4 regions of the Streptomyces sp. TAA204 genome follow, and region 4 is predicted to be linked to each of the others. Evidence: riboswitches for the same ligand, from Rfam matches in the RefSeq annotation. Region 4 holds a riboswitch; each other region holds the start of a gene.
What was found. Region 4 has a riboswitch for cobalamin ahead of H343_RS0101315 (ABC transporter substrate-binding protein). Riboswitches for the same ligand answer to the same signal wherever they lie in the genome.

Region 1: linked by a shared signal. The riboswitch ahead of H343_RS0113285 ((2Fe-2S)-binding protein) and the one ahead of H343_RS0101315 (ABC transporter substrate-binding protein) in region 4 are both predicted to bind cobalamin.
Region 2: linked by a shared signal. The riboswitch ahead of H343_RS0119465 (ABC transporter substrate-binding protein) and the one ahead of H343_RS0101315 (ABC transporter substrate-binding protein) in region 4 are both predicted to bind cobalamin.
Region 3: linked by a shared signal. The riboswitch ahead of H343_RS29705 (ribonucleoside-diphosphate reductase subunit alpha) and the one ahead of H343_RS0101315 (ABC transporter substrate-binding protein) in region 4 are both predicted to bind cobalamin.

The regions. Positions count from the first base shown of each region.
Region 1 covers NZ_AUKW01000006.1:102,625-110,377, forward strand. Annotated here, with positions in the region: gene H343_RS0113260 (MerR family transcriptional regulator) at 1-468, opposite strand, end outside; gene H343_RS0113265 (HEAT repeat domain-containing protein) at 472-1,140, opposite strand; gene H343_RS0113270 (FAD-dependent oxidoreductase) at 1,394-3,025, opposite strand; gene H343_RS33585 (helix-turn-helix transcriptional regulator) at 3,060-4,001, shown strand; cobalamin riboswitch at 4,147-4,270, shown strand; gene H343_RS0113285 ((2Fe-2S)-binding protein) at 4,573-5,262, shown strand; gene argC (N-acetyl-gamma-glutamyl-phosphate reductase) at 5,454-6,482, shown strand; gene argJ (bifunctional glutamate N-acetyltransferase/amino-acid acetyltransferase ArgJ) at 6,535-7,737, shown strand; gene argB (acetylglutamate kinase) at 7,734-7,753, shown strand, end outside.
Region 2 covers NZ_AUKW01000014.1:181,137-188,889, reverse strand. Annotated here, with positions in the region: gene H343_RS0119475 (M23 family metallopeptidase) at 1-142, shown strand, start outside; gene H343_RS0119470 (BTAD domain-containing putative transcriptional regulator) at 488-3,379, opposite strand; cobalamin riboswitch at 3,690-3,855, shown strand; gene H343_RS0119465 (ABC transporter substrate-binding protein) at 3,886-4,935, shown strand; gene H343_RS0119460 (iron ABC transporter permease) at 4,932-6,047, shown strand; gene H343_RS0119455 (ABC transporter ATP-binding protein) at 6,044-6,850, shown strand; gene H343_RS0119450 (IclR family transcriptional regulator) at 6,981-7,753, opposite strand, start outside.
Region 3 covers NZ_AUKW01000004.1:107,882-115,634, reverse strand. Annotated here, with positions in the region: gene H343_RS0108835 (D-Ala-D-Ala carboxypeptidase family metallohydrolase) at 1-354, shown strand, start outside; gene H343_RS0108830 (hypothetical protein) at 405-920, shown strand; gene H343_RS0108825 (ribonucleotide-diphosphate reductase subunit beta) at 1,016-2,080, opposite strand; gene H343_RS29705 (ribonucleoside-diphosphate reductase subunit alpha) at 2,080-4,455, opposite strand; cobalamin riboswitch at 4,759-4,928, opposite strand; gene H343_RS0108815 (GNAT family N-acetyltransferase) at 4,955-5,455, opposite strand; gene H343_RS0108810 (YbdD/YjiX family protein) at 5,583-5,783, opposite strand; gene H343_RS29700 (carbon starvation CstA family protein) at 5,780-7,753, opposite strand, start outside.
Region 4 covers NZ_AUKW01000001.1:301,421-309,173, reverse strand. Annotated here, with positions in the region: gene H343_RS0101315 (ABC transporter substrate-binding protein) at 1-1,202, opposite strand, end outside; cobalamin riboswitch at 1,293-1,477, opposite strand; gene H343_RS28205 (PepSY-associated TM helix domain-containing protein) at 1,723-3,168, shown strand; gene H343_RS0101305 (type III PLP-dependent enzyme) at 3,144-4,370, opposite strand; gene H343_RS0101300 (IucA/IucC family protein) at 4,367-6,109, opposite strand; gene H343_RS0101295 (IucA/IucC family protein) at 6,116-7,753, opposite strand, start outside.

The sequences.
Region 1 (7,753 bases), on a different contig from region 4:
CTCGCTCAGTGCCGCCTCGACCAGGGCCTCCACCGGCACCGGAACCTCGTCGGCCGAGGAAAGAGCCGCGCGCTGGCGCGCGTCGGCGCTCTTCGACCCCAGCGCCTGGAGGAGGGCGACGACCTGGAGGACGTCCTCCCAGCCGGCGGGGTCCGCCGCGTCGATCCGGCGCAGACGCGTGAGCAGTTCGGTCTCCGCCGCGATGCGTTCGCGTGTACGGCCGATGAGGTCGCTGACGAGCGCCGAGGGGGTGAAGCCGGGATCTTCGAGGGTGCGCCCGATCTCACGCAGTGACAGTCCCAGCGACCGCAGGCTCTCGATGTGGAAGATCCGCCGGATGTCCTCCCCGGAGTACTCCCGGTAGCCGGAGCCCGTACGACCCGAGGGCCGCACCAGACCCAGCGACTCGTAATGCCTGAGCATGCGGGCGCTGACCCCGGACCGTCGCGCCACCTCACCGATCAACACGCCCTATCGTCCCTCCTGACCGGGCCCGAGAGCCACGATGCGCCTTGCCTCCTCGATCGCCGGCCCGAATCCGGCGTCCGGGTCCTGCAGCAGCCGTTGCGTGGCGAGCGCGTGCGCACGCACGCCCGGGTCGGGGACCGTCGTCGCAGCCCGAAGAGGCGGCACGATCACTTCCCCCAGCGCGACCAGGGCCCGGCTGAGACTCAGCTGCAACTCCCGCCCACCGCGCCCGAGCTGCGTCGCCAGCACCGCGGCCAGGTCGGACTCCTCGCCCTCCGGCACGAGCACGGCCGCCGCCCGCCAGGCGCTCCGCGCCACCTCGTCGTCGGCGTCGGACAGCAGCGCCCGTGTGAGCGCCGGCCACGCCTGCCGGTCCCCGATCTTGGACAGCGTGTGCAGCGCCTGGCTCCGTGCCCGCGCAGGCTCCGAGCGGACTTCGCGGAGCAGCGCGGGAACCGTCATGGACGCCGGGTGGCGGGTGAGCGCCCAGGTCAGCATGTCGCGGACGAAGAACTCGGGCTCGACGGCGCACCGCTCGATGAGCTTGTCGACGAAGCGCGGGTCAGGCGTCGTCCCGGCCGCCAGAGCAACCCGCAGCCGCACGGACGAGCGACCGTCCTCCAGACCCTCCAGCGCCCGCACCGCATCCATGTCCTCTCCCGTGACCGTCATCGGGACCACCTCCATGGAAGGAAGTGAAGGCCCTGTCACCGTGTCAAGGTCAAGCAGGTCCCCTCCGCGCGGTCACGGGGACGCGAACGCGACCAGCGACTTCACGGCGCACAGTTCTCATGGGGCCGCCGGGGACCGGTCGGCTTCACTTCTTCGTACGGCGTGGTTGGGGTGTTCGAGGTCCGCCGTTCCAACCCGCCGGCCGGCGGGTTGGAACGGCAGGCCGAGCGCCGAGGCACTTCAGTGGTGATCGTCAGTAGCCGACGATCTTCGGCCAGTGACGCTCGACGCCGACGGCGTCCAGCTCGGCCTGGAACTCCTCGAGCAGTTTGTCGTCGGCGCGTACCTGGGAGGGGGTGATGTCCCGGTCCGCGCAGAAGCCGATGAGGTGGCCGTCGACCTCGCCGATGTTCCACTCGACCAGGGGCATCCGGTAGGCGCCGTTGGTGATGTGGGTGGTGCCGATGTTCTTCGCGCCGGCGAGCAGGTTGGTGACCCGCACGGGGATGAGCGCGCCCAGGGGCAGCTCGAACGGGCAGCAGCCGATGTCGATGTAGGAGTCGCCGCCGGTGGAGGGATGCAGGTCGATGCGGTACATGCCGACCCCGACGCTGTCGCGGTGCTGCACGGCGCCGCGGTTCCCGCGAATCTCCAGGGAGATCTCCTGCTCGACGACCGTGTGCTCGGCCACGATGCGACGCGACTCGCGGATGTAAGGCGCCTTGGCCAGCCCGTCGGAGCTGTCGCCCAGCACATCGCCACGCAGACGCAGCCCCGGCCAGCCGGTGCCGCCGTCGGGACGCGGAGCGGCGGTCTGCAGCCAGTACAGCAGGCTCAGCGACAGCTCACGGGCCCGGCCGAGGTGGAAGGCGACCTGCTCCGCGGGAACATCGAAGACGGGACCGTCCCAGTAGTCCACCTGCGGCCAGTTCACCAGCGTGATGTCGGACGCGTAGGCATCGGGCAGAAAGTTCCGGGCTGCCGCGATGCGGCGGAAGGTCCACAGGTTGCGGTCCAGGCGCCCCACCCGCTGGTCCGCGTAGTCCGGGCGGATGAGCGTGTGGTCCTCGACGGGGTTCGGGATGAACGTGTGGTGCGAGGGCGCGAGCGTCTTGGGATGGGGCGCGGTCAGCGAGAGCCGGCCGCCCGGCCAGTCCGTCGCCGAAGAGGTCGCGAAGTGTTCGTAGCTGTCGGGGCGCGCGACGGTGAAGTCCCCGCCGTCGATGTGGTCGAGTGCGAGGCACACCGAGACCGGCTGCATGTTGAGTGGGGCCGGCAGTTCCGGAGCGTGCGGTTCACCGGTGGCGTCCCGCGACTCCGCGCCGGTGACGTACTCGACGCCGGCCAGCGGCAGCAGGTCGCCGGTCTCCGTCGCATCGACGAACCAGGCAGCGCTCACCGTCCTGAGGTCACCAGTACGGCGATCACGCAGAGTGATCGACTCCAGTGTGTCGGGGTCGCCGGTCTCCGTCGCGGAGACCGGTTCGTGCTCCATCAGCACACGGATGCGCCCGGACGCCCGGTGCGGCGCGAGGAGAGCCTCGAGCACGGCGAGGGACACACGCGGCTCGTGGCAGAGGTCGGAGACCTTGGCGGAGCCGGGATTGAAGGCCACCGTGCAGCGGGCCGCCTCGGTCAAGGGGTAGTGGCGGCGGTAGTAGGAGCGAACAGCCTCACGGAAACCGCGGTAGGTGGCTGTGCAGCCGAACTGCTCGATCCACACGTGCTCGTCCGGGGGGACCCCCTGGCTCGTGAGGACGCCGCCGAGCCAGTCGGTCGGCTCGGTCAGGACAACGCTCACGCCACGTCGCGCCGCGGCCAGGGCTGCCGAGACGCCGCCCAGACCACCGCCGACCACGAGAAGTTGTGTCTCAATCTCGGTCATGCCGAGATCTCACCACCGCAAAAGCGCCGGCAACATGGCCAGAGTGAGCAAGCCTGTGTCTGGAATTGATACCGCCTCCCGGCGCCTGAGAATCGTCAATTCCGTGGTCCGCAGCGTCGTCCACCCTCCTGGCTCCCGTATCGGGCCCCGGGTGCAGGGCAATGTTCAGCTGATGCTGATCCATTCCGGAACGATGGTCGTGCACGTGGACGACCGCGATCCGTACGCCGTTCCCGGGGGGCAGATGTGCATCCTGCTGCCCGGGCACACCGAGGTGATCGGCTTCGCCCAGGGCGCCGAGACCCGCCAGACGCTCGTACGCGGCGAACTCGACGAACTCACCCCGCAGATGAACCGGTGGCTGGAGGAGCTGCGCCCGACCAGACCGTTGTCCTCCGCCCTGACGTACATGGCGCGCGAGGCTCTGATCACGGAACAGACCCGTCTCACCGCCCAGGGCGCACTGGTCGACGCGCTGGCCACGGCACTGCTGTGGCGCTTCATCGCCGAGTTCGAGAATCTGCCCGCTGCGCTGCCGGCGCCCATCGAGGACGCACGGCTGTTCATCCACCGCAACGTCCAGAGCGACATCGACCTGGCAGCCCTCGCCACGGTCGCGAGGGTGAGTCCTGAGCACTTGGTGCGCCTGTTCCGTGAGCACATGAACACCACACCCATGCGCTACCTGTGGGACCGACGCGTCACTCACGGTATCGAGCTGTTGACCAGTTCGGGGCTGCCCGTCGGATCGATCGCGGCGTGCTCGGGCTTCAAGACGAGCTTCCATTTCGCGCGCAAGGTCAAGGAGGCCACAGGTCTGTCGCCGACGGCGCTGCGTGCGTGCCACTGGTCGCAGCACTCAACGGACGCCGACGGCAACCAGCGACCGTCTCGGGCCGGCCCGCGCAGCGAGCAGCTCTCCGGCCGCGTCGGCCGGCCGGAGAATACGAAGTCCCCACCGGCAGCGCCGAAGTGATGACCCGTTGTCGGTGACCCCGTGCGGCTTCTCCCAGGTCACGGTCTCCCAGGTCACGGCGTCATCGGTCGGCGATCACGGACCGAGCTGTGAGCGGCGCCGGGTGAAGGTGCCATGATGACGGGGAACCAGGCGAGCGCGGAATGAGGAAGCCGGTGTGAATCCGGCGCGGTCCCGCCACTGTGATCGGTGAGCGAATCCCACACAGGCCACTGCCCGCACGCGGTGGGAAGGCCGGGACGAGCGACGACCCGAGAGCCAGGAGACTCCCACGACTCGCGTCCTCGACGAAGCCGGGGCGGACTTCCCCGGAGAGGCAGGAGGGCGTCATGCCCGAAAGGCCGAACGGGCCGTTGCCGTGCCGGGTCACCGTGTGCCGGGACTGCTGCTGCGGAGGCCCGGAGGTGACTGGAGCCGAGCACGCCGAGCAGACCGCACGCCTGCGGGCCGGAGTCCCCGGAGCCGCTCCGCTGTCCGGCGTTCTCACCCTGTACTCCTTCACCGCACCGGGCCGTGTGAAGACGCCCCGCTCGCCCGTCCGGGACCGCGGACCGGGAACGCGGGTGAGCCGATGACCGCCTCCGGACCCGTCCCCGCCCACTCGGCGGCGGAGGCGCTGACCGACGCTGCGTCCCTCGGCCCGTTCTTCACCGTCCACCTCGGCGGGGAGGACCGGGGCTGGCACCCGGTGCGCGAGTCCTACGCGCGCGGATACGCGGACCTGATCCAGACCTGCGGGGCGCGCTACGGCACGCAGGAGGAGCGCATCCCCGCCTCGATCGTGCAGCTCGGCCACGCCGCCCGCCTGTGGTCGCCCGCGCTGGCCTGCACCGTCGCCCACGGCGTCATACCCGACTTCGACGCCCTGCACCGCGCCGACGACGGAGCGGCCCTGCGGCTGCCGGCCGCCGCGGGCCGACGAGCCGGGCCGCTCCCGGATGCGGTGGAGGCGCTGTACCGGCTCGTGATGGAACAGCACTTGGACGCCTTCGCCGCGGGACTTCGCGTCAAGGTCGCCCCGCGGTTGCTGGACGGCAACGCCGCCTCGGCGCTCATCGGGGCGGCCCGCGCGATCCTGCATCTCCGCCCCGGACTGCGTGCGCGGCTCACCCCGCTCGTGAGCGGCCTGCTCGCGCGTGGGCGGTTGGCCGGCACCGGGGATCTCGTCGCTCCCGACCTGTCCTTCCGGCGCCGCAGTTGCTGCCTGTTCTACCGCGTTCCCTCCGGGGGCAAGTGCGGTGACTGCTGCCTGGACCGCTGAGTCGGCGCAGCGCCACGAAGGTGACCGGGCGCCCCGCCTCTGGGGCGAGCGCCGGGCGGCCAATGGCTTCCGTGTCCGTGCCCGGCGGCGGATACACGCCGACGCGGTGACGGGAGTTCACCGCCACCGGCTTTGCATAAAGCTGCCGTGCTGCGTATAGTCATACTCTCAACGAGGAGGGTTCGATCCGGATGGCAGTACGAGCGGCAGTCGCGGGGGCGAGCGGGTACGCGGGCGGGGAGATCCTGCGTCTGCTGGCCGCGCACCCCGAGGTCGAGGTCGGGGCGGTCACCGCGAACTCCAACGCCGGTGCCCGGCTCGGCGCGCTCCAGCCCCACCTGAGCCCCTACGCGGACCGCGTGCTGGTGGAGACCTCGCCCTCCGAGCTGGCCGGCCACGACGTCGTCTTCCTCGCGCTGCCGCACGGGCAGTCCGCCGCGGTCGCCGGGGAGCTGGGCGAGGACGTGCTCGTCGTGGACTGCGGTGCGGACTTCCGGCTGACCGACGCGCACCAGTGGCAGCGCTTCTACGGAACTCCGCACGCCGGGAGCTGGCCATACGGTCTGCCGGAGCTGCCCGGCGCGCGAGCGGCGCTGCGGGACGCCTCGCGCGTCGCCGTTCCCGGCTGCTATCCGACTGCCGTCTCCCTGGCGCTCGCCCCTGCCTACGCGGCAGGGCTGGCCGAGCCGGAGGCCGTCGTCGTCGCGGCCACCGGCACCTCGGGCGCGGGCAAGGCCCTCAAGCCGCACCTGCTGGGCAGTGAGGTGATGGGCTCCATGAGCCCGTACGGCGTGGGCGGTACCCACCGGCACACCCCCGAGATGATCCAGAACCTCTCGGCGGCCGCCGGGGAACGCGTCAGTGTCTCCTTCACCCCCACACTCGCCCCCATGCCGCGCGGCATCCTCGCCACCTGCAGTGCGAGGGCGGTGCCCGGCACCGGGGAGGAGGCGCTGCGGGAGGCCTACGAGAAGGCGTACCGGGACGAGCCGTTCGTCACGCTGCTCCCCGAGGGCACGTGGCCGGCCACGGCGTCCGTGACCGGCTCCAACACCGTCCACCTGCAGACCGCCCTCGATGAGGACGCCGGGCGCCTCATCGTCGTCAGTGCCCTGGACAACCTCACCAAGGGCACCGCGGGCGGCGCGGTGCAGAGCATGAACATCGCCCTCGGGTATCCCGAGGAACTCGGTCTGCCGGCCGTGGGGCTCGCCCCGTGAGTGACGGGGCCACCGGGCCCCGGGGCGCCGGCGAAGCGAACGGAGAAGCACAGTGAGCGTGACAGCGCCGAAGGGATTCACGGCCGCGGGCGTCGCCGCCGGGCTCAAGGACAGCGGCGGCCCCGACCTGGCTCTGGTGGTCAACGAAGGACCGCGCCGCGCGGCGGCCGGCGTCTTCACCGCCAACCGTGTCAAGGCCGCCCCGGTGCTCTGGTCCCAGCAGGTGCTCAAGTCGGGTGCGGTCACCTCGGTCGTCCTCAACTCCGGCGGCGCCAACGCCTGTACGGGTCCGCCCGGCTTCCAGGACACCCACGCCACCGCCGAACACGCGGCGCGGGTGCTCGGCCACAGCGCCGGTGAGGTCGCCGTCGCCTCCACCGGACTGATCGGCATCCGCCTCCCCATGGACAAGCTGCTGCCGGGCATCGACGAGGCCGCGGGCCTGCTCTCGCCGCACGGCGGTGAGAAGGCCGCCATGGCCATCAAGACCACCGACACGGTGCACAAGACCGCTGTGCGGGAAGGCGGTTCGGGAGCCGGAGCCGGAGCCGGAGCCGGGGCCGGAGCCGGGGCCGGGGCCGGGTGGACCGTCGGCGGGATGGCCAAGGGCGCCGGCATGCTCGCGCCCGGACTGGCCACCATGCTCGTCGTGCTCACGACGGACGCCGACCTCGACACCGCCGCGCTGGACGAGGCCCTGCGCGCTGCGACCCGTACGACCTTCGACCGGATCGACTCCGACGGCTGCATGTCGACCAACGACACGGTGCTGCTGCTGGCCTCCGGCGCCAGTGAAGCGGTGCCCGACCGCGCGGAGTTCGCCGAGGCCGTACGTGCCGTGTGCGACGACCTCGCGCTGCAGCTCATCCGGGACGCCGAGGGCGCCTCCAAGGACATCCGCATCGAGGTGGTGGGTGCGGCCAGTGAGTCGGACGCGGTCGAGGCCGGCCGTTCGATCGCGCGCAACAACCTCCTCAAGTGCGCCCTGCACGGCGAGGATCCCAACTGGGGCCGGGTGCTCTCGGCCATCGGCACCACCGGGGCGGTCTTCGAGCCGGACCGGCTGAACGTCGCGATCAACGGCGTGTGGGTGTGCCAGGACGGCGCCGCCGGCGAGGACCGGGGCAAGGTCGACATGCGCTACCGCGAGGTCTCCGTCACCGCCGACCTCGGCGCCGGCGGTGAGCGCGCCGTGATCTGGACCAACGACCTGACGGCCGACTACGTCCACGAGAACAGCGCGTACAGCTCATGAGCCGGCACCCTCCTCA
Region 2 (7,753 bases), on a different contig from region 4:
CAAGTCGTCCGCGATCTACGACATGTCGCCGCACCTGCACTACGAGCAGATGCACAACGGGCAGACCGTGGTCTCGGTCATCCAGGGCGTCAGGTGGAACGACTACCTCAAGCGCTACCAGACCAGCAAGAACAGGTGCTGAGCAGCACCAGCTGGGGACCGGGTGCTGAAGGGTGCTGACAGGCACCCGAGCCCTGTCGGTGACGGCCGCCACGACCGCGGACGCCGCCACCGCGACACCGAAGCATCTGCCGCCGGGCCGCGCGCGGAGGGACGGCTCGACGGCGGAAGGTACAGGAGTCGCGGTGGCCACCTCGGCCGGTGTGCTGAGCACACCGGCCGGAGCCTCAACGGGCCTCAGACGCATGGGCGTTCACGGTGCGCGCGGGCGTTCACGGGGCGGGCGTGCACCGGCACGGTGAGGAGCGGGCACATCGGGCCCGCCTGCCCGCAGCACGGGGAGCGGCGGGCGGCGCCCCGTGCGGCCTCAGCGCAGCGCCCGCAGCTTCGCGTCCACGAACTCGGCCTGGTCACGGGCTTCCAGCCGGCGCCACGTCGACAGGGAACGGTGGAAGTAGCGCCGCGCGGTCTGTTTCCGGCCGGTCGCGTGGTGCAACTCGCCCAGCAGGCACGCCACTCGCGCCTCGGCACGGCGGTCACCCAGCTGCTGCTGCACGGCGAGCGCGCCGGTCAGCAGCGCCGACGCCTCTCTCTCGTTGCCCTGGCGCAGGCACAGTTCGCCGATGCTCTGCTGCACATAGGCCGCGCAGTGCGTGTCGGCCAGGTCGTCGAAGATGCCGAGCGCCCGCTCCAGTTCGGCCTGTGCCATGTGCGGTTCGCCGCGCAGCTCGTGCAGTTCGGCGATTCTGCGGCGCACCTGCGCCTCACGGTGCCGGTCGCCGACGGTGCGGGAGAGTTCCAGCGCGCCGTCGAGCCACCCGGATGCGGCCTGCGGGTGCTTGCGCTCCAGCCACACCGAGGCGATGGCGTTGTGGGCGACGGCCTCGCCGTGCCGGTCGCCGGCCTTTCCGAAGGCGTGCAGCGCGTCGACGAACGCCCCGAGCGCGGCGTCCAGTTCACCCACGACCCGGTGGACGGACCCGGCTCCGGATGCCGCGACGGCCTCGCCCGGCAGATGCCCCAGCGCGGCGAAGAGCGCGCGCGAGTGGTCGAACGCCTCGAGCGCGTCTGCGTACCGGTCCTGGTAGAGGTGGAGCTGGCCGAGGTTGCGCAGCAGGGCCGCCGCCCGTACGTCGGAAGGGTCGGGCATCGCGTCGAGCACGAGCTGATGCGTCCTGAGCCAGTCGCCGTAGTAGCCGCGCATGTCGAAGAAGCTCGCCAGCTCGATCGCGAGATCGGCGGCCCGGGAGACCTCACCGAGCCGTACCGCGGAGTCGACGGCGGCGACGAGGAGCCGGCGTTCGCTCTCGAACCATTCCACCGGACGGGCACTCACGGTGCCCGTGAGTGCGGACGCCGGCCCGGTCAACGGTGCCGGTTCGCCCAGCACGCCGAGAAAACGTGTGGGCATGGCCGAGTTCGCGGAACGGGCGATCGCGGTGAGGGCGTCGATGACCCTCAACTGCCGCCGCACGCGCACTTCGGTGCCGTCGATCCCGGCCAGCTCCCGGGCGTAGCAGCGCAGCAGGTCGTGCATGCGGTAGCGCTGGAGCCCGAGGCCGTCCGTTCCCACCACCTCGACCAGATGCTCGTCGAGCAGTGTCTCCAGCGCCCCCGCGGCCTCCTCGGCTTGGCCCATGGCCACCTCGACGGTCCATCCCGCGACCGCGTCGTCGCCGAGCTGTCCGAAGGCGCGGAAGACCCTCGCCGCCGGTTCGGGCAGATGCCGGTAGCTCAGTTCCGCGCCGGCCCGTACCTCCATCTCGCCGGTGCGGAGCTGGTCCAGCCGTCCGCGCTCGTCGTGCAGGAAATCGGCCAGCGTGCCGACGGTCCAGCCGGGACGGTTCGCCAGCCGGGCACCCGCGATCCGCACGGCCAGCGGCAGCGAGCCGCAACCGGCGAGCACCCGGTCCACGTCCGCCTCCTCCGGGCGCAGCCGCTCCGTTCCGACGATGGCGCCGAAGAGCGCCCGTGCGTCCTCGCGTTCCATCACGCCCAGGGGCGAGTGGTACGCCGGCAGCCCGGGCATCCGGCGGCGTGAGCTGACGAGCACCGCCGATCCGCCCGTGCCCGGCAGCAGGGGACGCACCTGAGCGCCGCCGGCGGCGTCGTCGAGAACGATGAGGAACCGGCGCTGCGCCAGACGGGAGCGCAACAACGCGGCCCGCTCGCCCAGTTCACCGGGGATGGTGCTGTCGATGACCCCGAGGCCGCGGAGCATCTCGGCCAGGACGTCGGCGGGATCACGCGGCTGGTCGCTCGTCCCGCCCAGGTCGACGAAGAGCTGACCGTCGGGGAAGGCATCGCGCACACGGTGCGCCACATGAACCGCCATCGTGGACTTCCCGCACCCCGGGGGCCCCGAGACGACCGCGACGACCGGCTGTCTGCCGGCCGCCGACAACAGCCGCTCCAGAACGGCGATCTCCTCGGCGCGGCCGGTGAAGTCCGGTACGTCCATGGGCAGTTGGCACACCGAGGCGGGCGCCGCGGTACGGCGCCGGCCTGCGTAGCCGTTGACCTCCTCCCCCACAGCGCGCAGGGGCTCGCTCGGTTCGATGCCCAGCTCGGCGGCGATGATCCTCTCCGCCTCGGCGTACGCGGAGCGGGCCTCGGTGGTGCGGCCCGAGTCGTGCAGCGCGTGCACGACCATCCGCCACAGGTCCTCCCGCAGCGGATCCTCGGCCAGCCGGGACCTCAGATCGGCCACCAGCGACGCGTAGTCCCCCAGGCGCAGCCGGACCTCCAGGCACTCGTCCACCGCGACGGACCGCAGCCCCTCGATCCTGGTGATCGCCGGGTCCCACACCACGCTGGAGGGCACGTCCTGCAGCACGCCGCCGCGCCAGAGTCCCAGCGCCGACTCGTATCCGCGCAGCGCGGCGGCGTCGTCGCCCCGGTCGCGCTCCGCGCGGGCCCGGTCCAGTCGCTCTTCGAAGAGCAGCATGTCGACGTCACCGGGGCCGACGTCGAGGGCGTAGCCCGAAGGCTCCGTCCTCAGCCCGTCGGTGGCGACGCCCGCGGCCGACAGCGTCTGCCGCAGCGTGCGCACGTAGGTACGGACGTTGGCGACGGCGGACCGGGGCGCGCCGCCGGGCCACAGGACTTCCGTGAGCAGGTCGAGCGAGACGAACCCGCCCGGCTGCAACAGCAGCGTGGCGAGCACCGCTCTCGGCTTGGGCCCGCCCAACCGGACCGGGACACCGTCCGCACTCACCTGGAGCGATCCCAGCACCCCGAACGTCGGCTGCTCCCCCATTCAACGCCTCCGCGATGATCCGCAGTTGCGGCGCAGCGTACCGGTGCGCGAAGCACGCCGAACAGGGTTTCGGGAGAGGTCGCCCACCGTTGCGTCCACCCGCGCCGCCGCCGGCGACCGGACCGCCGGCGACCGGACCGCCGGCGGCACACTCAACCGGTCGGCGTGCAATGTCCGTCCGGGGAACGCGGCATGTCCCGGCCTCCGGCCACAACGCGTTTCGGGCCGCGCGCCGGGGTCACCGCCGGAAGTCCGCGGGCGCCGGGGCAGTGCGCCCTGTCGGCCGCCTGCCGGGAGAACGTAGGATCGGCTGATCACCGCCGCGACGGGAGACAGGAAGCCGGTGCGAATCCGGCACGGTCCCGCCACTGTGACCGGGGAGCACCCCCCTTGTGAGGGCCACTGCGCGCCGCGTGGGAAGGCCGGGGGAACGTCGATCCGGGAGTCAGGACACTGGCCCGTCGCGGATCCGTTCCGAGGAGCGCGGACTCCCCAGGAGGCTTCACGTGTACGACGGCACGCCCCGTCCTGTCTTCTTTCCCCCTTCCCGTCCGCGCCGCCGTGCCCTGCGCACCGCGGCGTCGGCCCTCGCCCTGTCGGCGACGCTGCTGACCGCCTGCGGCGGCGCTTCCTCCGGTCCGGCCCACGGGGACCGGAATTCCGGCGGACCGGCGGCAGAGGGCTTCCCCGTCACCGTCGACAACTGCGGGACCCGCACGACGTACGACAAGCCGCCGTCCCGCGTGGTCACCATTCACCAGCATCCGGCCGAGCTGATGCTCTCCCTCGGCCTGGGGGAGCGCATGGTGGGCACCGCCTTCCCCGACTCGGCCGTGCTGCCCGAACTCAGGAAGGAATACCGGAAGGTCCCCGAGATCGCGAAGAAGGAGCCCTCCTTCGAGACCGTCCTGAACGCCGAACCGGACTTCGTCTACGGCGGCTACGGCAGCGCGTTCGCCCAGAAGGAGGGCCGTTCGCGCGACGCGTTCGCCGACGCGGGCATCGACACCTACCTCAACCGCGAGTACTGCGGGAAAAAGAAGGTGTCGATGGAGGACACCTACGAGGAGATCCGCACCATCGGTGCGATCTTCGGTGTGCCGGAACGTGCCGAGAAGCTGGTCGCCGACCTGCGGGGCCGCATCGAGCGGACGGGCCGTGCGGTCGAGGGCACCTCCCGCGTGCCCGTGTTCGTCTACGACAGCGGAGAGAAGGCGGCGTTCACCGCCGGCGGCAAGAGCCTGGGGACCGAGATCATCCGGCGTGCCGGCGGCCGGAACGTCTTCGCCGGCCTCGACGACGTCTTCGGTGACGTGTCCTGGGAACAGGTCGTCGCCCGCAAGCCCGAGGTCATCGCGATCTACGACTACGCGGGGGCCGGAAGCGTGGAGCGGAAGAAGAAGTTCCTGCTGTCGCGGCCCGCCCTCGCGGACGTTCCCGCGGTGAAGAACGAGCGGTTCGTGGTGCTGCCGCTGACCGCGACACTGGTGGGCGTGCGTCCCCCGTACGCCGTGGAGGACCTGGCCCGCGGACTGCACCCCGAGCGGTTCCGGTGACGGCCCCGGCCGCGGTGACACCCGCCTCGCGCCCGTCCACTCCGACCACGGCTCCCCGCGAACGCCTACGGGCGCGGTCCTTCGCCCTCGCCCTGGCGGTGCTCGCGGTCCTGCTCGTGATCTCGGTGACGGTGGGCCTGGCCGTGGGCTCGGTGCATGTGCCGCCCGGCGAGGTGTGGGGGATCGTCACCCACCGCCTGGGCGCCGGGTGGCCGGACCCTGTCTGGTCGCGGGCGCGCGAGACGATCGTCCTGGATGTGCGGGGGCCGCGGGTGCTGCTGGGGGCGGTGACGGGGGCGGGGCTCGCCGTGGTGGGGACCGCCATGCAGGCTCTGGTGCGCAATCCGCTCGCGGACCCGTATCTGCTGGGGGTGTCCTCGGGGGCGTCCCTCGGCGCCGTCGCCGTGATCGTCTTCGGTGTGAGCCTGTTCGGGCCGGCATCGCTGTCGGCCGCCGCTTTCGCCGGGGCCCTGCTCACGCTGTTGCTCGTCTACACCACCGCGCGGACCGGCGGCCGTATCACCCCGGTGCGGCTGGTGCTGTCCGGTGTGGCGGTGGCGGCGGTGCTGAGCGCCGTGATGAACCTGCTGCTGCTGACCACCGACCGCGGCAACGAGGCGCGTGCCGTCCTGGCATGGACGCTCGGCGGCCTCGGCGGCGTTCAGTGGTCGACGCTGTGGCTGCCCGGCGGCGCGCTGCTGCTGGGCATCGCCGTCCTGCTGGTGCACGCCCGGTCGCTGAACCTGCTGCTGGCGGGCGAGGAGGCCGCCGCCACGATGGGGCTGGACGTGGCGCGGTTCCGGGCCCGGATGTTCGTCCTGCTCTCCCTCGTCACGGGGGTTCTGGTCGCGGCGGCCGGGCCGGTCGGTTTCGTCGGTCTCATGCTGCCGCACATCGTGCGGCTGTTCGTGGGCGGCGACCACCGCGCGGTGCTGCCGACAGCCGCGCTGGGCGGAGCGGTCTTCCTCGTGTGGGCCGACATCGCCGCCCGTACGGTCGCCGCCCCGGCGGAGATCCCCGTCGGTGTGCTCACGGCGCTGTGCGGCGGGCCGTTCTTCCTGTGGCTGATGCGCCGCAACGCCCGGCGTGACACCGGCCGGGGGGTGGGATGAAGAGCGCGACCGGACTCGACGTCGAGCACGTCACGCTGACCGCGGGCGCCCGCCATCTGGTGCGGGACGTGTCGCTGGAAGCCCGTCCCGGTGAGGTGATCGGCCTCGTCGGCCCCAACGGCAGCGGCAAGTCCAGCCTTCTGCGCGCCGTCTACCGCGTGCTGCGTCCCGAGACCGGCTCGGTGCGTGTCGACGGGTCGGACGCCTGGTCGCTGTCCCCACGCCAACTGGCCCGGACGCTCTCCGCGGTGGTGCAGGAGTCCGGCGCGGACTTCGACCTGACGGTGCGTGAGGTCGTCGCCATGGGCCGCACGCCGCACAAGCGTCTGCTCGACGGCGACACCGCGAGGGACGCCGGTCTCATCGAGGCGGCCCTGGCGTCGGTGGACACGGCCGAACTGGCCGGCCGGCCTTTCGAGCACCTCTCCGGCGGCGAACGCCAGCGCGTGCTCATCGCCCGTGCCCTGGCCCAGGAGCCGAGCCTGCTGGTGCTCGACGAACCGACGAACCACCTCGACATACGGCACCAGCTTGAGGTGCTCGGCATTCTGCGGCGGCTGCCCGCGACCGTCCTGATGGCGCTGCACGACCTCAATCTGGCCGCCTACTACTGCGACCGTCTCTACGTCCTGCGGGAGGGCGAGGTCACCGCGTACGGGCCGCCCGCCGAGGTGCTCACCCCCGGGCTGCTGGAGGACGTGTACGGCGTGGCGGGCGAGGTGACGGTCCATCCGCGCACCGGGGCGCCGCAGGTGACCTTCCTGCCCGGCGAGGAGGCTCACACCGGACGCGGCGGGTCCTGACCGCAGCGGCCCGGCCGGTGCGGGCCCGGGCCGGCCGGGCAGCACGGCGGGCAGCTCGTCCGCGACGGACGGCCGGGACGGCACGGACGCACGGGATGCCCGCGACACACGGGACACGCAGGACGGACTCTCAGCGTCGTTGCCGCAGGCCCAGGTCGTGCACGTAGCCGGGGTAGGGGTCGTCGCCGACCTCGGCGAGCCGGGCACCGATACCCCGTGCGGCATCCAGTACAGGGGGAGCCAGCCGGTCCAGCTCCAGCGCCCCGGAACGGACGACCACGCCGACGGCCGCGACCGGTTCACCCTCCACCAGCACGGGGCCGGCGACCGAACAGCTGCCCAGCGTCATCTCCTCACGCGTCGTGGCGAACCCGCGCCGCCGCGTGCGCCGCAGCTCGCGCCGCAGCCTGCCCGGCTCGCGGATCGAGTACCTCGTCGGGCGGTCCAGCTCCCGGGCCAGCTGCTCGTCGATGTCGGCGGACGTCGCCCAGGCGAGCAGTGCCTTGCCGACGCCGGTCGTGTGCAGCGGCAGCCGTCCGCCGCTGCGGGAGATGATCGGTACCGACCGGTGGCCGGTGAGTTTCTCCACGTACAGCGCCATCCCGCCGTCGCGTACGGCGAGATGGACGTTCTCCCGTGTGGCCTCGTACAGCTCCTGCATGAACGGCATGGCGGTGTCGCGCAGCCGCGTGTGCAGACCGCTCAGCAGTCCCAGCTCCAGCAGACGCAGCCCCACTCTGTACGTGCCGTCCTCCTCGCGCTCCAGACCGCGCCAGCGGGTCAGCTCGCCGACCAGCCTGTGGGTGGTCGCCAGGCTCAGCTCCGCGCGCCGGGCGAGCTCGGTGAGGGTCAGCCGCGGGTGCCCGGAGTCGAAGGCGTCGAGGATCGCCAGCATGCGTGACG
Region 3 (7,753 bases), on a different contig from region 4:
GACTGGAGCGGTGGAGCCGTCAGCGCGGCCGAGGCCAAGTCCAACGCCCTGCGCACCATGTGGAAGCTGGAGGCCCTGCGCCACGCCCTCGGCGACCAGTCGATCCGGGTCACCAGCGGATTCCGCTCCCAGGCGTGCAACGACGACGTGGGCGGGGCCCCATCGAGCCGCCACCTCTACGGTGACGCGGCCGACCTGGGCGTCAGCCCCCACTCGCTGTGCACGCTCGCCCAGGAGGCACGCAACCGCGGGTTCAACGGCATCCTCGGCCCGGGCTATCCCGGTCACGACGACCACACGCACCTCGACCACCGCTCCGGCCAGTACTGGGACGCGCCCTCCTGCGGCATCTGACCTGAACCGCTGACCACGAGGACCCCCCACCAGGAAGGATCACACCCCCCATGAAGAGAACCATGCTGCGCGCGGCGGTCGGCTCGTCGGCGCTGGCGCTCGCCGTCTTCTCCACCGCCTACGCCGCGGAGGCCCACACCGCGGAGCCGGTCAAGAAGGAAGCGGGCGTCCTCGCCAAGCTGAGCCACTCGCAGGCCGCGGGCCAGCTGAGCAACGCCGGTATCGGCATCCGCTCCAGCGGCGGCTGCTCCGACCGCAACAACCCGACCTGCACCTCGCTGGAGCAGGTCAACTCGGCCTCGATCCAGGGCGCGATCACGCTCAAGGGCGCCAGCGGCTGTGCCCTGACCGTCACGGGCGGCACCGAGACCGGTCACGCGGACGGCCAGTACAGCCACTGGAACGGCTACAAGCTCGACTTCGCCATGTCGAGCTGCCTGAGCAACTACATCAAGAACACCTTCACCTCCATCGGCGGCAGCAAGTGGGAGGCCGGGTCGGGGAACATCTACTTCGACGAGAGCAACCACTGGGACGTCACGTTCTACAACTGCGGCGGCTGCTGACCGGCCCGTCCGGCTGACCGCACGCACGACCAGGGGGGCCGCGCCGACAGCGCGGCCCCCCTCCGTGTCCGGGGCCGGTGCGGAGAGAACCCCGTTCAGAAGTCGTCGTCGAAGGAGACAGACCCCTCCACGGCGACCTGATAGGCCGAGGCGCGCCGCTCGAAGAAGTTCGTCAGCTCCTGCACGTTCTGCAGTTCCATGAAGGAGAACGGGTTGCGCGCGCCGTAGCGGGCCGGGAAGCCCAGCCGGACGAGCCGCTGGTCGGCGACGGCCCGCAGGTACTCCCGCATCGACTCGGTGTTCATCCCCGGCATCCCGTCGCCGCACAGGTCACGGGCGAACTGCAGCTCCGCCTCCACGGCCTCCTCCAGCATCGCCGTCACCTCCTTCTCCAGCTCCGTGTCGAAGAGTTCGGGTTCCTCCTCGCGGACGGTGTCCACGACGTCGAAGGCGAAGGACATGTGCATCGACTCGTCGCGGAAGACCCAGTTGGTGCCCGTGGCCAGCCCGTGCAGCAGGCCCCGGGAGCGGAACCAGTAGACATAGGCGAACGCGCCGTAGAAGAACAGCCCCTCGATGCAGGCGGCGAAGCAGATCAGATTGAGCAGGAACCGCCGCCGGTCGGCCATGCTGACCAGCCGGTCGACTCTCCCCTCGCCCTCGCCGCCCTCCAGCGCGTCCATCCAGCGGAAGCAGAACTGCGCCTTCTCGCGGATGGAGGGGATGTTCTCCACCGCCGCGAACGCCTCGGCGCGTTCGTCGACGTCGGGCAGATAGGTGTCCAGGAGCGTCAGATAGAACTGGACGTGCACGGCCTCTTCGAAGAGCTGCCGCGAGAGATACAGGCGCGCCTCGGGGGAGTTGATGTGCTTGTAGAGCGACAGTACGAGGTTGTTCGCCACGATCGAGTCACCCGTGGCGAAGAAGGCCACGAGACGGCTGATCATGTGCTGCTCGCCGGGCGTGAGTTTCGCGAGGTCGGCGACGTCGGAGTGGAGGTCGACCTCCTCCACGGTCCAGGTGTTCTTGATGGCGTCGCGGTAGCGGTCGTAGAAGCCGGGATAGCGCATGGGGCGCAGGGTCAGCTCGAAACCGGGGTCCAGCAGGTTCCCGGCGGTGCTGGTCCCCGCGGCGGTGGTGTCGGTGCGTGCGCTGGTCATCACTGGCATGCCTCGCAGGTCTCGGGGTTCTCCAGGGAGCAGGCGGCGGCCTCGGTCACCGGCGCGGTCGCGCCGTTCGTCGCGCCGTCCCCTGCGCCGTCCGGGCCGCCGCCGGCTTCGGTGAGGACGTGTGTGAGGGCGGGGTCGGGGGCCGGGGTGCCGGCGGCGCGGGCGATGCGTGTGGCAGGCCGTGAACGCAGGTAGTAGGTGGTCTTGATGCCGCTTTTCCAGGCGTAGGCGTACATCGAGGAGAGCTTGCCGATCGTGGGAGCCGCCATGAACAGGTTCAGGGACTGGCTCTGGTCGAGATACGGCGTGCGGGCCGCGGCCATGTCGATCAGGGCGCGCTGCGGAAGCTCCCAGGCGGTGCGGTAGAGCCCGCGGATCTCGTCGGGGAGCCACTCCAGGTCCTGCACCGATCCGGACGTCTCACGCAGTGCCTCGCGCGCACGTTCGTCCCACAGCCCCAGCCGTTTGAGATCCTCCACCAGGTAGGCGTTCACCTGGAGGAACTCGCCGCTCAGCGTCTCGCGCTTGAAGAGGTTGGAGACCTGCGGCTCGATGCACTCGTACACACCCGCGATCGCCGCGATCGTGGCCGTCGGTGCGACGGCGAGCAGCAGCGAGTTGCGCATGCCGCTCCGCGCGATGCGGGCACGCAGCGCCGCCCAGCGCTCCGGCCAGGCATGAACGGCCCGCGGATAGTGGTCGGGGTGCAGCACGCCGCGCGCCGTACGGGTCTTAGTCCAGGAGCCGAACGGGCCGTGCCGCTCGGCGAGTTCGGCGCTGGTCTCGTAGGCCGCGAGCATGATGCGTTCGCTGATGCGTGCGGACAGCTCCCGTGCCGCGTCCGAGTCGAAGCGCAGGCGCCTGCGGAAGAGGACGTCCTGCAGCCCCATCACGCCCAGACCGACGGGGCGCCAGCGGGAGTTGGAACGCCGGGCCGCCCCGGTCGGGTAGAAGTTGACGTCCACAACCCTGTCGAGGAAGGTCACGGCCGTACGGACGGTGGCGTCCAGGCGCTCCCAGTCCATCTCGCCGTCCTCGCCCAGATGCGCCGCGAGGTTGACGGAGCCGAGGTTGCACACCGCCGTCTCCGAGTCGTCGGTGACCTCCAGGATCTCGGTGCACAGATTCGAGGAGTGGACGATGCTGCCGGGCTCGGCCGTCTGGTTGGCGGTGCGGTTGGCGGTGTCCTTGAACGTCATCCAGCCGTTCCCGGTCTGCGCCAGGGTGCGCATCATGCGGGCATAGAGCTGCCGGGCCGGCACCCGCTTGACGAAGCGCCCCTCGGACTCGGCCCGCCGGTAGGCGTCGTCGAACGCGTCGCCCCACAGGTCGGTCAGCTCCGGCACCTGTGAGGGAGAGAAGAGCGACCAGTCGCCGTCGGCCTCCACGCGGCGCATGAACTCGTCCGGAACCCAGTGCGCGAGGTTGAGGTTGTGCGTCCGCCGGGCTTCCTCACCGGTGTTGTCGCGCAGCTCCAGGAACTCCTCGACGTCGGCGTGCCAGGTCTCCAGATAGACGCACGCCGCGCCCTTGCGCCGGCCGCCCTGGTTCACCGCCGCGACCGAGGAGTCCAGGGTGCGCAGGAACGGGACGATGCCGCCCGAGTGCCCGTTGGTCCCCCGGATCAGCGAACCGCGCGCCCGGATGCGGGACCAGGACAGGCCGATGCCGCCGGCGTGCTTGGAGAGCCGCGCGACCTCCTGGTAGCGCTGGTAGATCGAGTCCAGCTCGTCCAGGGGCGAGTCCAGCAGATAGCAGGACGACATCTGGGCGTGCCGGGTACCGGAGTTGAAGAGCGTGGGGGAGGAGGGGAGGTAGGCCAGAGAGCTGGTCAGCCGGTACAGCTCGGCGACCTCGTCGACGGCCGCGTCCGAGCCGTCCGCCGCCAGTCCGCATGCCACGCGCAGCAGGAAGTGCTGCGGCGTCTCGGTCACCCGTCGGGTCGTGGGGTGGCGAAGCAGGTAGCGCGAGTGGACCGTGCGCAGCCCGAAGTATCCGAAGCGGTCGTCCGCCCCTTCGGCCGTCGCCGCTTCCGCCAGGGCGTCGAGTCGCTCAGCGTGCGTCCGTACGAACGCGGCCGTACCGTCCGAGATCAGGCCCTCGCGGTGGCCGGTGGCGACGGACGCCGAGAAGGAGGTGGCGCCCTGCCCGCGGGCCTCCTCCCGGACGGCGAGCGTGAGGAGACGGGCGGCGAGCCGCGAGTGGGCGGGCTCCTCCCCGATGAGCCCGGCCGCCTCCTCCGCCGCGAGCGCCCGCAACTCGGCTTCGCTGCTGCCCTGTTGACGGCCGCGGAGCACGGCGGAGGCGACCCTCTCCGGGTCGGTGCCGGGCAGGTCGGCGGACAGCTCGGTCAGGGTGTCCAGCAGAGTCCGCGAGCCCGGCGCGGCGGGCTGTGTGGCGGGCTGCGTGCCCGTGTGCGGGCCGTCGGCGGCGCCGGTGGCCCCTTCTGCCTCTGTGGTTCCTCCTGCGGCTCTGGATGCGCCGGAGGCGTCAGGGGCGCCGAAGTCACCGCGCGGGGTGGCGGTTTCGGCGGATGCGATGGTCACGGGGTGTGCTCTCCCTCGCTCGGATGGGACCCGGGGCGAGCGCACACGGCGGGGCGTTCGGGCATGCCGCAGCGGGCGGCGGCACACCTTCCAGCGTCCACCGGTCCATCCCTCGGGACCCGGACGTCGTCTACGCCGCCGGCAGGCACTCGGACTTGCGACGTCCGGCTCCCGGCACGGGGAACAGCACATCGCACACCGTTGCGGGACAGTTCCGGACTCGCACCGGATTCCCCTGCATGGCAGCCAGCACCACCATACATCTGGTGGCGGCCAACGACAGACGACACCACATCTTGTGCCGGACGAGAGTGAAGTCTCACAGCTCCAGAGCGAAGGTGATCAGCGCGAGGAGCGGCAGCGGGTGCCAGTCCCGATCGGGTGTGCGCGCGAACCCCAGCCGCCCGTAGAGCCGGTGGGCGGACAGCATCCGCGGGTGGCTGGAGAGCACCAGCCGCCTCAGGCCGAGTTCACGCGCGCGTTCCGCGCATGTCCGCACCAGGGCCTCGCCGACTCCCCTTCCCCGGCTGCCGGGCCGGACGGCCAGCATGCGGAACTCGCCCTCTCCCGGCCGGGCGATCTCCGCGTACGTCCCGCCGTACGACGCGAAGGCAACCGAGCCCAGCACGAGGTCCGAGCCGGCGTCGGCCGCCACGAACATCTCGGCGTGCTCGGCGCGGTGGCGGGCGGCGCGCAGATGCTCCAGATACGGGTCTCTCTCGCCGAAGTCCAGCAGGCCGTCCTCGAGGTAGGCACGTGCCGTCAGCTCGCCGACGGTCTCCAGCTCGTCGGGCCGTGGGCGTCTGATCGTGAGGTCCATGTGCGGGAGTCTGCCGTATCCCACCGACAACGGCGGAGGAGCCGCCCGCCCCTCGGGGCGGACGGCTCCTCGTGCGCTCCTCGTGAGGCTCCTCCCGCGTCTGCGTCCCGCGTCCGCGGTGCACACGTCAGCAGCAGCGGAACCCTCCTCGGGGGTCGTTGTCGCGGGCGTCCGTGCGCTGCCGCTCGAACTCCCGCCGGCTGGGTACCCGCGCGTCCGGGTCGTGCTTGCGCAGGTGCTCCACGTACCGGTCGTAGGCGCTCTCGTCGGTCAGTTCGCGCACGTACCAGCGGACCCAGCGTGCGCCGCGCAGCAGTTGCCGGGTCACGGCTCCTCCCGCGTCCCGGAGCCGCCCGCCGTCTCCCCGGACCCGGGGCCGGAACCGCCCGCGCCCACCGCCGCCAGTTCGGCCTTCTCCTCCTTGTCGGGGATGAGGCCGGCCGGTGCGACGAGCTTGGACTCCTCGTACGGCGTCTCGTTCAGCGTGGCGGAGGCCGGGTCGCGCAGGGCCCTGACGCACGTGCGTCCGGCGTCCGCGATCACCACGATCACCAGTACGGCGAAGAGCGCGGCCAGCACGCCGTCCACGGTGGAGTTGGTCACGATGGTCTGCATGTCGCTCATGCTCTTGGCCGGCGGGAGCACCTCACCCCTGTCGATGGCCGCCTGGAAGTCGGAGCGCTGCTGGAAGAAGCCCACCTTCGGGTCGCTGGAGAAGACCTTCTGCCAGCTCGCCGTGAGGGTCACCACGGCGTCCCAGACGAGTGGAACGCCCGTCACCCAGGCCCACTTCAGCTTGCCGGACTTCACCAGCAGCGTGGTCGCCACCGCCAGCGCGACGGCCGCGAGCAGCTGGTTGGCGATGCCGAACAGCGGGAAGAGCTGGTTGATCCCGCCCAGCGGCTCGTGGACGCCGACCCACAGGAAGTAGCCCCACAGCGCGACCACGATGGCGCTGCACAGCCACAGACCCGGAATCCAGCTGATGTTGCGGAAGGGCTTGTAGATGTTGCCGAGGGTGTCCTGCAGCATGAACCGGCCCACGCGGGTGCCCGCGTCGAGGGCGGTGAGGATGAACAGGGCCTCGAACATGATCGCGAAGTGGTACCAGAACGCTTTCGCTCCGGCGCCGCCGATGATCTGCGAGAAGATCTCCGAGACGCCCACCGCGAGGGTGGGTGCCCCGCCCGTACGGGAGAGCAGCGACTGCTCCTCCACCTCCTTGGCGGCGGAGGCGAGCGCTTCGGGCGAGATCGAGTAGCCCAGGTCGGCCACCGCCTGCGACGCCGACTGCACGCTGTCGCCGATCACGCCGGCGGGGGCGTTCATCGCGAAGTACAGCCCGGGGTCGATGATGCACGCCGCGACCATCGCCATCACGGCGACGAACGACTCCATCAGCATGGAGCCGTAGCCGATCATCCGGATCTGCGTCTCCTTCTGGATCATCTTCGGGGTGGTGCCCGAGGAGATCAGCGCGTGGAACCCGGAGAGCGCGCCGCACGCGATGGTGATGAAGACGAACGGGAAGAGTGAACCGGCGAAGACCGGACCGGTGCCGCTCCCCGCGAAGTCCGTGACCGCGTCCATCTTCATGGTCGGCAGTGCGATGACGACGCCCAGCGCGAGCAGCGCGATCGTGCCGATCTTCATGAAGGTCGACAGGTAGTCGCGCGGCGCGAGCAGCATCCATACGGGCAGCACCGAGGCGATGAACCCGTAGACGACCATCCAGACGACCAGCGTGCCCGGCTCCAGCGTGAACGCGTCCGCCAGCGAGGACTCCGCGATCCAGCTTCCCGAGACGATCGCGAACAGCAGCAGGACGATCCCGATCAGCGACACCTCGCTGACCCGGCCGGGCCGGATCACGCGCAGGTAGAAGCCCATGAACAGCGCGATGGGCACGGTCATGGCGATGGAGAAGGTGCCCCACGGCGACTCGGCGAGGGCGTTGACGACCACGAGCGCCAGCACGGCGAGCAGGATGATCATGATGACGAAGACGGCGATCAGCGCTGCCGCGCCGCCCACCGGTCCGATCTCCTCACGCGCCATCTGGCCCAGCGACTTGCCGTCGCGCCGCATGGAGAAGAAGAGCACCACCATGTCCTGCACGGCGCCCGCGAAGATGACGCCGACGATGATCCAGATCGTGCCGGGCAGATATCCCATCTGCGCGGCGAGGATCGGGCCCACCAGCGGGCCCGCGCCCGCGATGGCGGCGAAGTGGTGGCCCAGCAGCACACGGCGGTCGGTGGGGTGGTAGTCGATGCCGTTGTTCAGCCGCTCGGCGGG
Region 4 (7,753 bases):
ACGGGCAGCGTGGAGGTCGTGTTGAGGGCAGCGACCCCCTTCTCCTTGATCTCGCTGAAGTAGGTCGTGGAGGCACGCTTGCGGGGCGTGACGTGCAGGCCGATGTCCTCCAGTTGTCGCGCGATGAGGGTGGAGGCCGAATCCCACGAGGCGTCGACCGTGCTGGTCTCCAGCGTGAAGGAGAGCCCCTTGGCACCGGCCTCGCGCACCAGGCCCTTCGCGCGCTCCACATCCCGCTCACGCTGGGGCAGTTCCGGCGGGTAGCCCCGCAGGCCCTTGCCGAACAGGTCGTTGCCTGCGGTGCCCCGGCCCGCCAGCGCCACCCGAACCAGCGCCTCCCTGTCGACGCCCAGCAGCAGTGCCTCCACGAGCTTCGGGTCGTCGAAGGGGGCACGGCCGGTACGCAGCAGCACCTGTTGAGCAGTGGCCTGCCGGGACGTCAACACGCGCACACCGTCGGTCCGTTCGAGGCGGTCGATGAAAGCCCCGGAGATGTCGGCCGCGTACTGCACCTGTCCGGACAGCAGCGCGTTCACGCGCGCCGACTCCTCGTTGACGGGGACGATCTCCAGGTCGTTGATCCGGGGAGGTCCGGCCCAGTGCCCCTTCCACCGCACGAAGTGCGCTATGCCTCCGGGCCTGAACCCGGCATAGCGGAAGGGTCCCGAACCCACAGGCCGGCGGAAGCTGGTGGTGCCCGCCGGGATGATCTCCGTGCCGGGCCCGGCGAACGCGGTGGGGAACTCGAAGTCCGGACGCTTCAGGACCAGTGTCACCTCGCGGGTGCCGGTGGCGCGGCTGTCGTCGAAGTCGATGGCGGACAGCAGCTGTTGGGACGGTGAACCGGTTCCCGGGTCCGCGGCGCGGCGGTAGCTGTAGAGCACGTCCTTCGCCGTCACCGGTTCGCCGTCGTGGAAGGAGGCCTTGCGGAGGCGTATGTGCCAGCGCCGGCCCGATGAGTCGCTCTCCCACGACTCCGCGAGGCGTGCCCGCACCGACATGTCGTCGTCGTACGTGGCGAGCGTGTCGAACAGCGCCTTCGCACGCGCCTGATCGACGAAGTTCGGCGCGACGTGCGGATCGAGCGTCTCCTGCGAGCCGCCGGCGGTGAACGCGGCACGGAAGCGGCCGGACTTCCCACCGTCCTCCGGCGGGCAGCCGGTGAGCAGCCCCGCGGCCGCCACTGCTCCGGCGCTTGTCATCACGGTGCGCCTGCTCGGTGCTGGGCCACTGGCTGCGCGTATCTCGGCACGACTCGGCATCGCGATCCTTCCCGGGGTGTCCTCGCCCCAGTCGGTGGACGGCGACGGGTCAGTCTCCTGACTCCCGGATCACCGCTCGCCCCTGCCTTCCAGCCCGTGCAACCACAGGCCGTGGCCTTGCTGGGGTCCGCTCCCCGGTCACAGTGGCGGGACCGTGCCGGAATCACACCGGCTTCCTGATCCCCGTCGCCCTGCCCCGCCATTGTGGCTCAGGACAAGTACGCACCGGCCGGTGGCATGGGTGCACGCGGCGTCTTCCGCGAACACGCCCGCCGTGGGCACCGTCACGAACCGGCTGACGGCAAGGCCGGGACGGCGCCCGGTAACGGGGCCGCGTTCGTCGGATGTGACGTACGTCATGCTGCCGCATGTCGCCCGGTTGGAACTCCGCCCTCTCTCAGCCCGACTACCTGCCGGCACCCCACGAGTGGGGACCGATGGGAGCACGGAGAGGAACACCATGGCGAACACGACGGCGGCCACGACGCAGTTGGAGGAGCCACCCTCCGGGACTCCGGCGTCCGGGACGGCGGACACGCGGTCCGGAACACGGGCGCTGCTGCTGCGCCTGCACTTCTACGCCGGCGTCTTCATCGCGCCGTTCCTGCTCGTCGCGGCCGTGACCGGTCTCTTCTATACGGCGATGCCTCAGGTGGAGAAGACGCTCTACCAGGACGAGTTGAAGGTGAGCCCCCGGGGCGAGCCGGACTCGCTGGCGGTTCAGGTGGCGGCGGCGAAGAAGGCTGCGCCGGACGGCTCCCTGGTCTCGGTGACGACCGGGCCCGGCCGCGAGGACAGCACCCGTGTCGTTTTCGAGGAGCCGGGGCTGAAGGAGGGGTACACGCGGACAGCCTTCGTCGACCCGTACGACCACTCGGTGCTGGGCACGCTGGAGACCTTCGGCCAGTGGCTGCCGGTCCGGGCGTGGTTCGACGATTTGCACCGCAACCTGCACCTGGGCGAGTTCGGTCGCAACTACAGTGAGATCGCGGCGAGTTGGCTGTGGGTGGAGGTCGCCGGGGGACTGGTGCTGTGGGTCGGGCTTCGTCGCTCGCGCCGCAGGCTGCGCCGCACCTTGCTGCCGGAGCAGTCGGCTCCTCCCGGGCGCCGGCGGGTGAGGTCCTGGCACGGCGCGGTCGGGCTGTGGGCGGCCGCGGGCCTGTTGGGCCTGTCCGCCACGGGGCTGACGTGGTCCGCCTACGCGGGGGCCAACATCACTCAGTTGCGGGAGCAGTTGAACAGTCCCACGCCGGAGGTCGCCGCCACCGTTTCGCACACTGACGGACCGGGGAAGCCGGACGGCCGGGACATCGGCTTCGACGGAGCCGTCCGCGAGGCGAGGGAGGCCGGACTCGGAGGCGTCCTGGACATCACGCCCCCCGCCGACAGCGGCAGTGCGTACGTCGTGAAGGAGAACACCCGTTCCTGGCCCGAGCGGCAGGACTCCGTCGCGGTCGCACCGGACTCCGGAGAGATCACCGCGACCCTCCGTTTCGACGACTACCCCCTGCTGGCGAAGCTGTCGCGCTGGGGCGTGGACGCGCACATGGGCCTGCTGTTCGGCCTGGTCAACCAGATCGTGCTGGCCCTTCTCGCCCTTGCGCTGATCGGAATGATCTTCTGGGGATACCGGATGTGGTGGCTGCGCCGCCCCACGCGCGGTGACGCCCCGACCGGGTGGCTGCCGCGGCCGGGACGCGCTCCGGCGCGCGGCGCGTGGCGGCGCATCCCCGGGAAGGTGCTGGCTCCGGGGGCTGTGGTGACGGCGCTGGTCGGGTACTGGCTGCCATGGTTCGGCATACCGCTGCTGCTGTTCCTCGTCGTGGATCTCGTGACGGGCCGGATTCGCCGGAACCAAGAGCCGGACGGCCGTCCTCGCGCTCAGAGCGCCGGCTCGGGCGGGTGAAGGTAGCGGCATCCGGGGCGGGGGTGCATCAGGAAGTCGTGGTGGGAGATGTTCCACGCGTATGCGCCCGCCAGTGCGAAGACGACCCTGTCGCCCGCCCGGAGTCCCGGTGCCGGCACGCCGCGGGCCAGGACGTCCTTGGGGGTGCACAACTGCCCGGTGAAGCTGACGTGGCCGCCCCGCGCGGCCGGACGGGGCAGAGGATGGGGCCAGCGCTCCACCGGGAGGACCTCGGCCGGCTGGTCGTGCCCCTTGGCCGCCGGCGTGCGCAGATGGTGGGTGCCGCCGCGGACGACGGCGAACTCCTCGCCGTGGCTGCTCTTCACGTCCAGCACCTCCGTCGCGTACCAGCCGCAGTACGCCGTCAGCGCACGCCCCGGCTCGATCCGCAGTACGGGTCCGGGATGCCGCTCTGCGAGTCGGGCCAGCCCGGCCCCGAAGGAGGGCCAGTCGAAGCGCGACGCCGGGCGGGAGTAGTCGACGGCCATGCCGCCGCCGACCGTGAGTTCGCGCAGCCGGACGCCGCACCGGGCGGCGAGTTCCGTGGCCCCGGCGGCGACCTCCCCGGTGAGCGCGAGTTGGGCGCCGGCACCCAGACCGCTCGCCAAGTGGGCGTGCAGACCTGCCAGTTCGAGTCCTTGCAGCTCGTGACGGGCGAACATCCCCATGGCTTCGGCCACTTCGGCCGTGTTCATCCCGAAGGGCGTGGGCCGGCCTCCCATGGCCAGTGCGCTGCCGGCCAGGGCGTCCGCGGAGAGGGGCGGGTTGAAGCGCAGCAGGACACGGGGCGTCGCCGCAGGCTCCCGGTGGTGACGGGAAGCCAGCCGGGCCAGCAGCCGCAGTTCGTGAAGGCTCTCGACGTGGAAGCGCCGCACGCCGGCGGTGAGGGCTGCCGCGATCTCCTCGGGTGTCTTGCCGGGGCCGCCGAAGGCGAGAGGCTGACCGTGAACAGTAGCGGCTGCGTGGGCGAGTTCCCCGCCGGAGGAGACCTCGAATCCATCCGTGAACGGCGCCAGCGTCCGCAGGATCTCCGTGTCCGGGTTGGCCTTGGCCGCGTAGTACAGCTCCACGGACTCGGGAAGGGCCGCGCGGACGGTGGCGGCGTGTTGCCGCAGCGCGTCGAGATCGTAGATGTAGCAGGGCAGTTCGTGGGGGCCGAGGGCGAGTGCGGTCTCCCGCACGGCCCGGGTGAGCAGGTTCAACCGACAGCTCCGTTCGTCACGGCCGGGTGGGTCAGCGGGGAAGGCAGCCGGACGTAGTCGGCTTCCCGGTCCGGCACGCGTTGCCAGCGCGTGAGGAGGTTGGCCTTGGCGGGCAGCGCCTCCCCGGCGAGCAGTGCCCGCAGCGGCGGTGGGTCGCCCAGGTTTCCGGCGCACCGGGCGAGCGTGTGGCGGACGCGTCGCCACAGTGCCGGCTCCGTACCGGGGTGCAGGTCGGCGACGGCCGACAGCATCTCGGAGAGATGGTTGACGAGCAGGCAGTAGACGACGCGGTCCCAGCCGCGGCGGATGTCGTAGGTGAGGGAACGGGCGACCTCTCCGGGCAGCCCGGACAGAGCGTCGCGGTGCGTTCCGGACACCAGCTTGGTGCCCTCGAGGTCGCGGAAGACCACCCGCACCGGTGCGCCGTCCCCGTCGACGCAGACCACGACGTTCTGCAGGTGCGGTTCGAGGATCAGCCCGTGCAGGAAGAAGGCGGACAGCACCGGCGGAACGATGAGGTCCACGTAGCTGCCCCACCACGCGGCGGCGGCGGACGGACCCGCGCCGTCCAGCAGGGCGGCGACCCGTCCCGGACCGGTGGGGTATTCGTCCGCGAGGGCGGCCGCCAGCAGCGGTGTGGTTCCGACGGGGACGTAAGGTCCGAGACCTTCCCGGACGATCACTCCGAAGCCCTCCAGCAGCGTCCGGTCCGTGCGGCCGTCGGGGCCGCGCACCGCGAGGCTGCGGTACGCGGGCTCGCGGAGCACCGCCGCGCCGGGGTGGCGCACGGTCAGATCCTCGAGCACGGGCCGCAGCAGCCGGGTGAGGGCCACCGCTCCGGTGAGTTCGTAGTGTGCGTTCTTGCGCAGGCAGTTGGTGATGCGCACGTCGAGGCTGAACTTCAGGAACGTCGTGCCGTCGTACACGGTGCGGACCGAGGCGGTCGGGGTGACCGCGGCGTCGGAGGTGCCCAGGTCGTGCACCGCGCCCCGCGAGAGCAGGGCGGCGAAGGCGGTGTGCCGGTGCAGCAGCTGGAACTGCCAGGGGTGCGCGGGCAGCAGCCGGAAACCGGCGGGGGCCTCGCCGAGCCTGTCCAGCGCCGCGAGCGCGTCATATTCCGAGGAGTCCTCGGCGATCAGGTCCTCACGCACGGCGAGCAGCCGCAGCGGGAAACGGGCGCCTTCCTCGGGCGCGTACGCCGCCCAGGTCGCGGAGTCCGCACCGTGCGCTTTGGGGGTGGGGTGGAACCGGTGGCCGAGCAGGAGGGACTGCTCGCTGTCGAGGTAGGCGTCGAGGCAGGTGTCGAGCGGGCCGCCGGGGAGGCCGCGGTGCGGGGGACGGGGGCGGCGCAGCGCGCTGCTGACGGCCCGGTGGCTGGCCGCGACCTGTCCGAGGAACTCGTCGTTGCGGGTGCCGGTGCGCAGGGAGAGCTCGGCGTGCACGCGGGTGGCGAGCCGGCGCCAGTCGATCCGCGTCCAGCCGCACTCGGGGGTGTGTTCGTCGACGGGGCCGGTGAAGCGGTGGGCACCGATCAGGGACGTCCGCCGCAGGGCCACCCGCAGTTCGACACCTGAGAGCGGCAGCCGCAGAAGGAGGCGGCCGTTCGTGACGCGGCGGGTCTCCTCGTCCGTGACCTCACGCAGCACGCAGTTGAGGAGGGTGTGGGCGACCGCTTCGTCGGCGGTCGGCGACGCCACGGGGACGGGGGAGTGCGGATGGGCCGTGGTGGTGCCGGGCATGGGTGGTCAAGCCTTCCGCAACAGGTAGTTGGGGCCGGTGGTGTAGTGCTTGTTGACGTCGGCGGCGCCGGAGCGGGCTTTCGTCAGCAGAGTCCCGGCCGTCACCATCGCTTTGACGGGCAGTTCGGGCGCCCGCAGCACATGGGCGCGCAGCACGTCGGCAGCCGCGGGGTGCCGGACGGCGAGCCGGTCCACTGCTTCCTCCAGCCGCCTGCGCACCAGCCCGGTCAGCGACGCGCGTGCCGTGGAGCCGTCCCTGCCGAGGATGAACGCCCACGCGCCCGCGCACAGGTGCACGGTGACGGTGGTGAACAGGTCGGCGACCGGGCCGTCCTCGGCGACGCGGATGCGCGGATCGTCGAAGCCGAGGCTCTCGGCGTCCGGTCCGCCGAGCGCCCGGTGCAGACGGACGGTGTTGATACGCGGCCCGTCGTTGTCCTTGAGCAGCAGACGAGGGGCGGGGCCGTCGTGGCCTCCCAGCACGAGGGAGACGTTCTGCTGGTGGGACTCCAGGGCGATCCCGTAGCCGAAGAGCGTGGTCTGCCAGTCCAGCAGCAGCGTCAGAAGACCGTCGAGGAGGGCGGTGATCTCTCCGCCGTGGAAGCGGTCGGCCAGCGAGCGGATCACCGGGCGGCCGTCCGGAGCGGTGGCCGCCAGCGCGGCCAGGGGGACGACGACGCAGTCGTCCAGGCCCGGCGGCTGACGACGGACGAGCACGCTGGTCAGCTCGTGCCCGGCCGAGGCGTGGAAGGTCTCGTCGGCGAGCAGCACCCGGTGGCGGAACCGTGGCTCGCGCTCGATCACCCGCTCCAGCAGCCTCTGGCAGGCGGCCCCGTCGCGCAGCGTGCCCGGCCGTATCGAGCGCCGGTTCAGCAGGCCCAGCGTGGATGTGGGCAGGGGCAGTTTGAGGTGGGTGCCGGGGTGGCCGGCCAGGGCGACGGTCCGCATCGACAGGGTCGGTACGGCGTCCAGATACGGCTCCTCCAGCAGCGCCGCCCGCCCGTTCAGGCCGGCGGTCTCCAGAGCCGCCGTCAGCGCCGGTCCGGCGGTGAGCGGGTGGACGGGCAGCAGCATGTGGGTTCCCCGCCACGCTTCGGGGAGTCCCGCTGCGGCCGGGAGCGGCAGACCCGTGTCGGTCCCGGCCCCGGCTCCGGCTCCGGCTCCGGAGACGGTGACGTCCCCGGCCGGCAGGGCGAGCCACCGCAGTCGGAAGCGCGGGTGGAACTCCGGTGCCCAGGAACGCAGTTGCTGCTCCGTCATGCCGAGCCTGGCACGCGAGGAGGGGTACACCGGGTGATCGGTACGGGCCGCGAGGCTGTCGAAGGCGAGTGACGCCGCGAGGCCCTCCCAGCGGGCGGGGTCCGTGCCGTGGCGGGCCGTGAGGCGTGCGTACAGCTCGTCGCGGGTCGCGGCGTGCAGCCGGCGGGCCAGAAGGTCCGCGTGGCACTCGGCGGCGAAGGCGTCGAATCCGCGCCGGTCGGCGGGGTGGGCCACTGCGGAGAGTGCGGAGAGGACCTCGGTGACGGATGTCAGGTCCACGCCCTCCGGCTCCCGGCGCAGCAGCGGGAGACGGGCCGCCGTCGTGCACTGGAAGCCGTCGTCGCGCACGGGCAGGAGCAGGGCGCGGTCGCGGTCGCGGCCGTC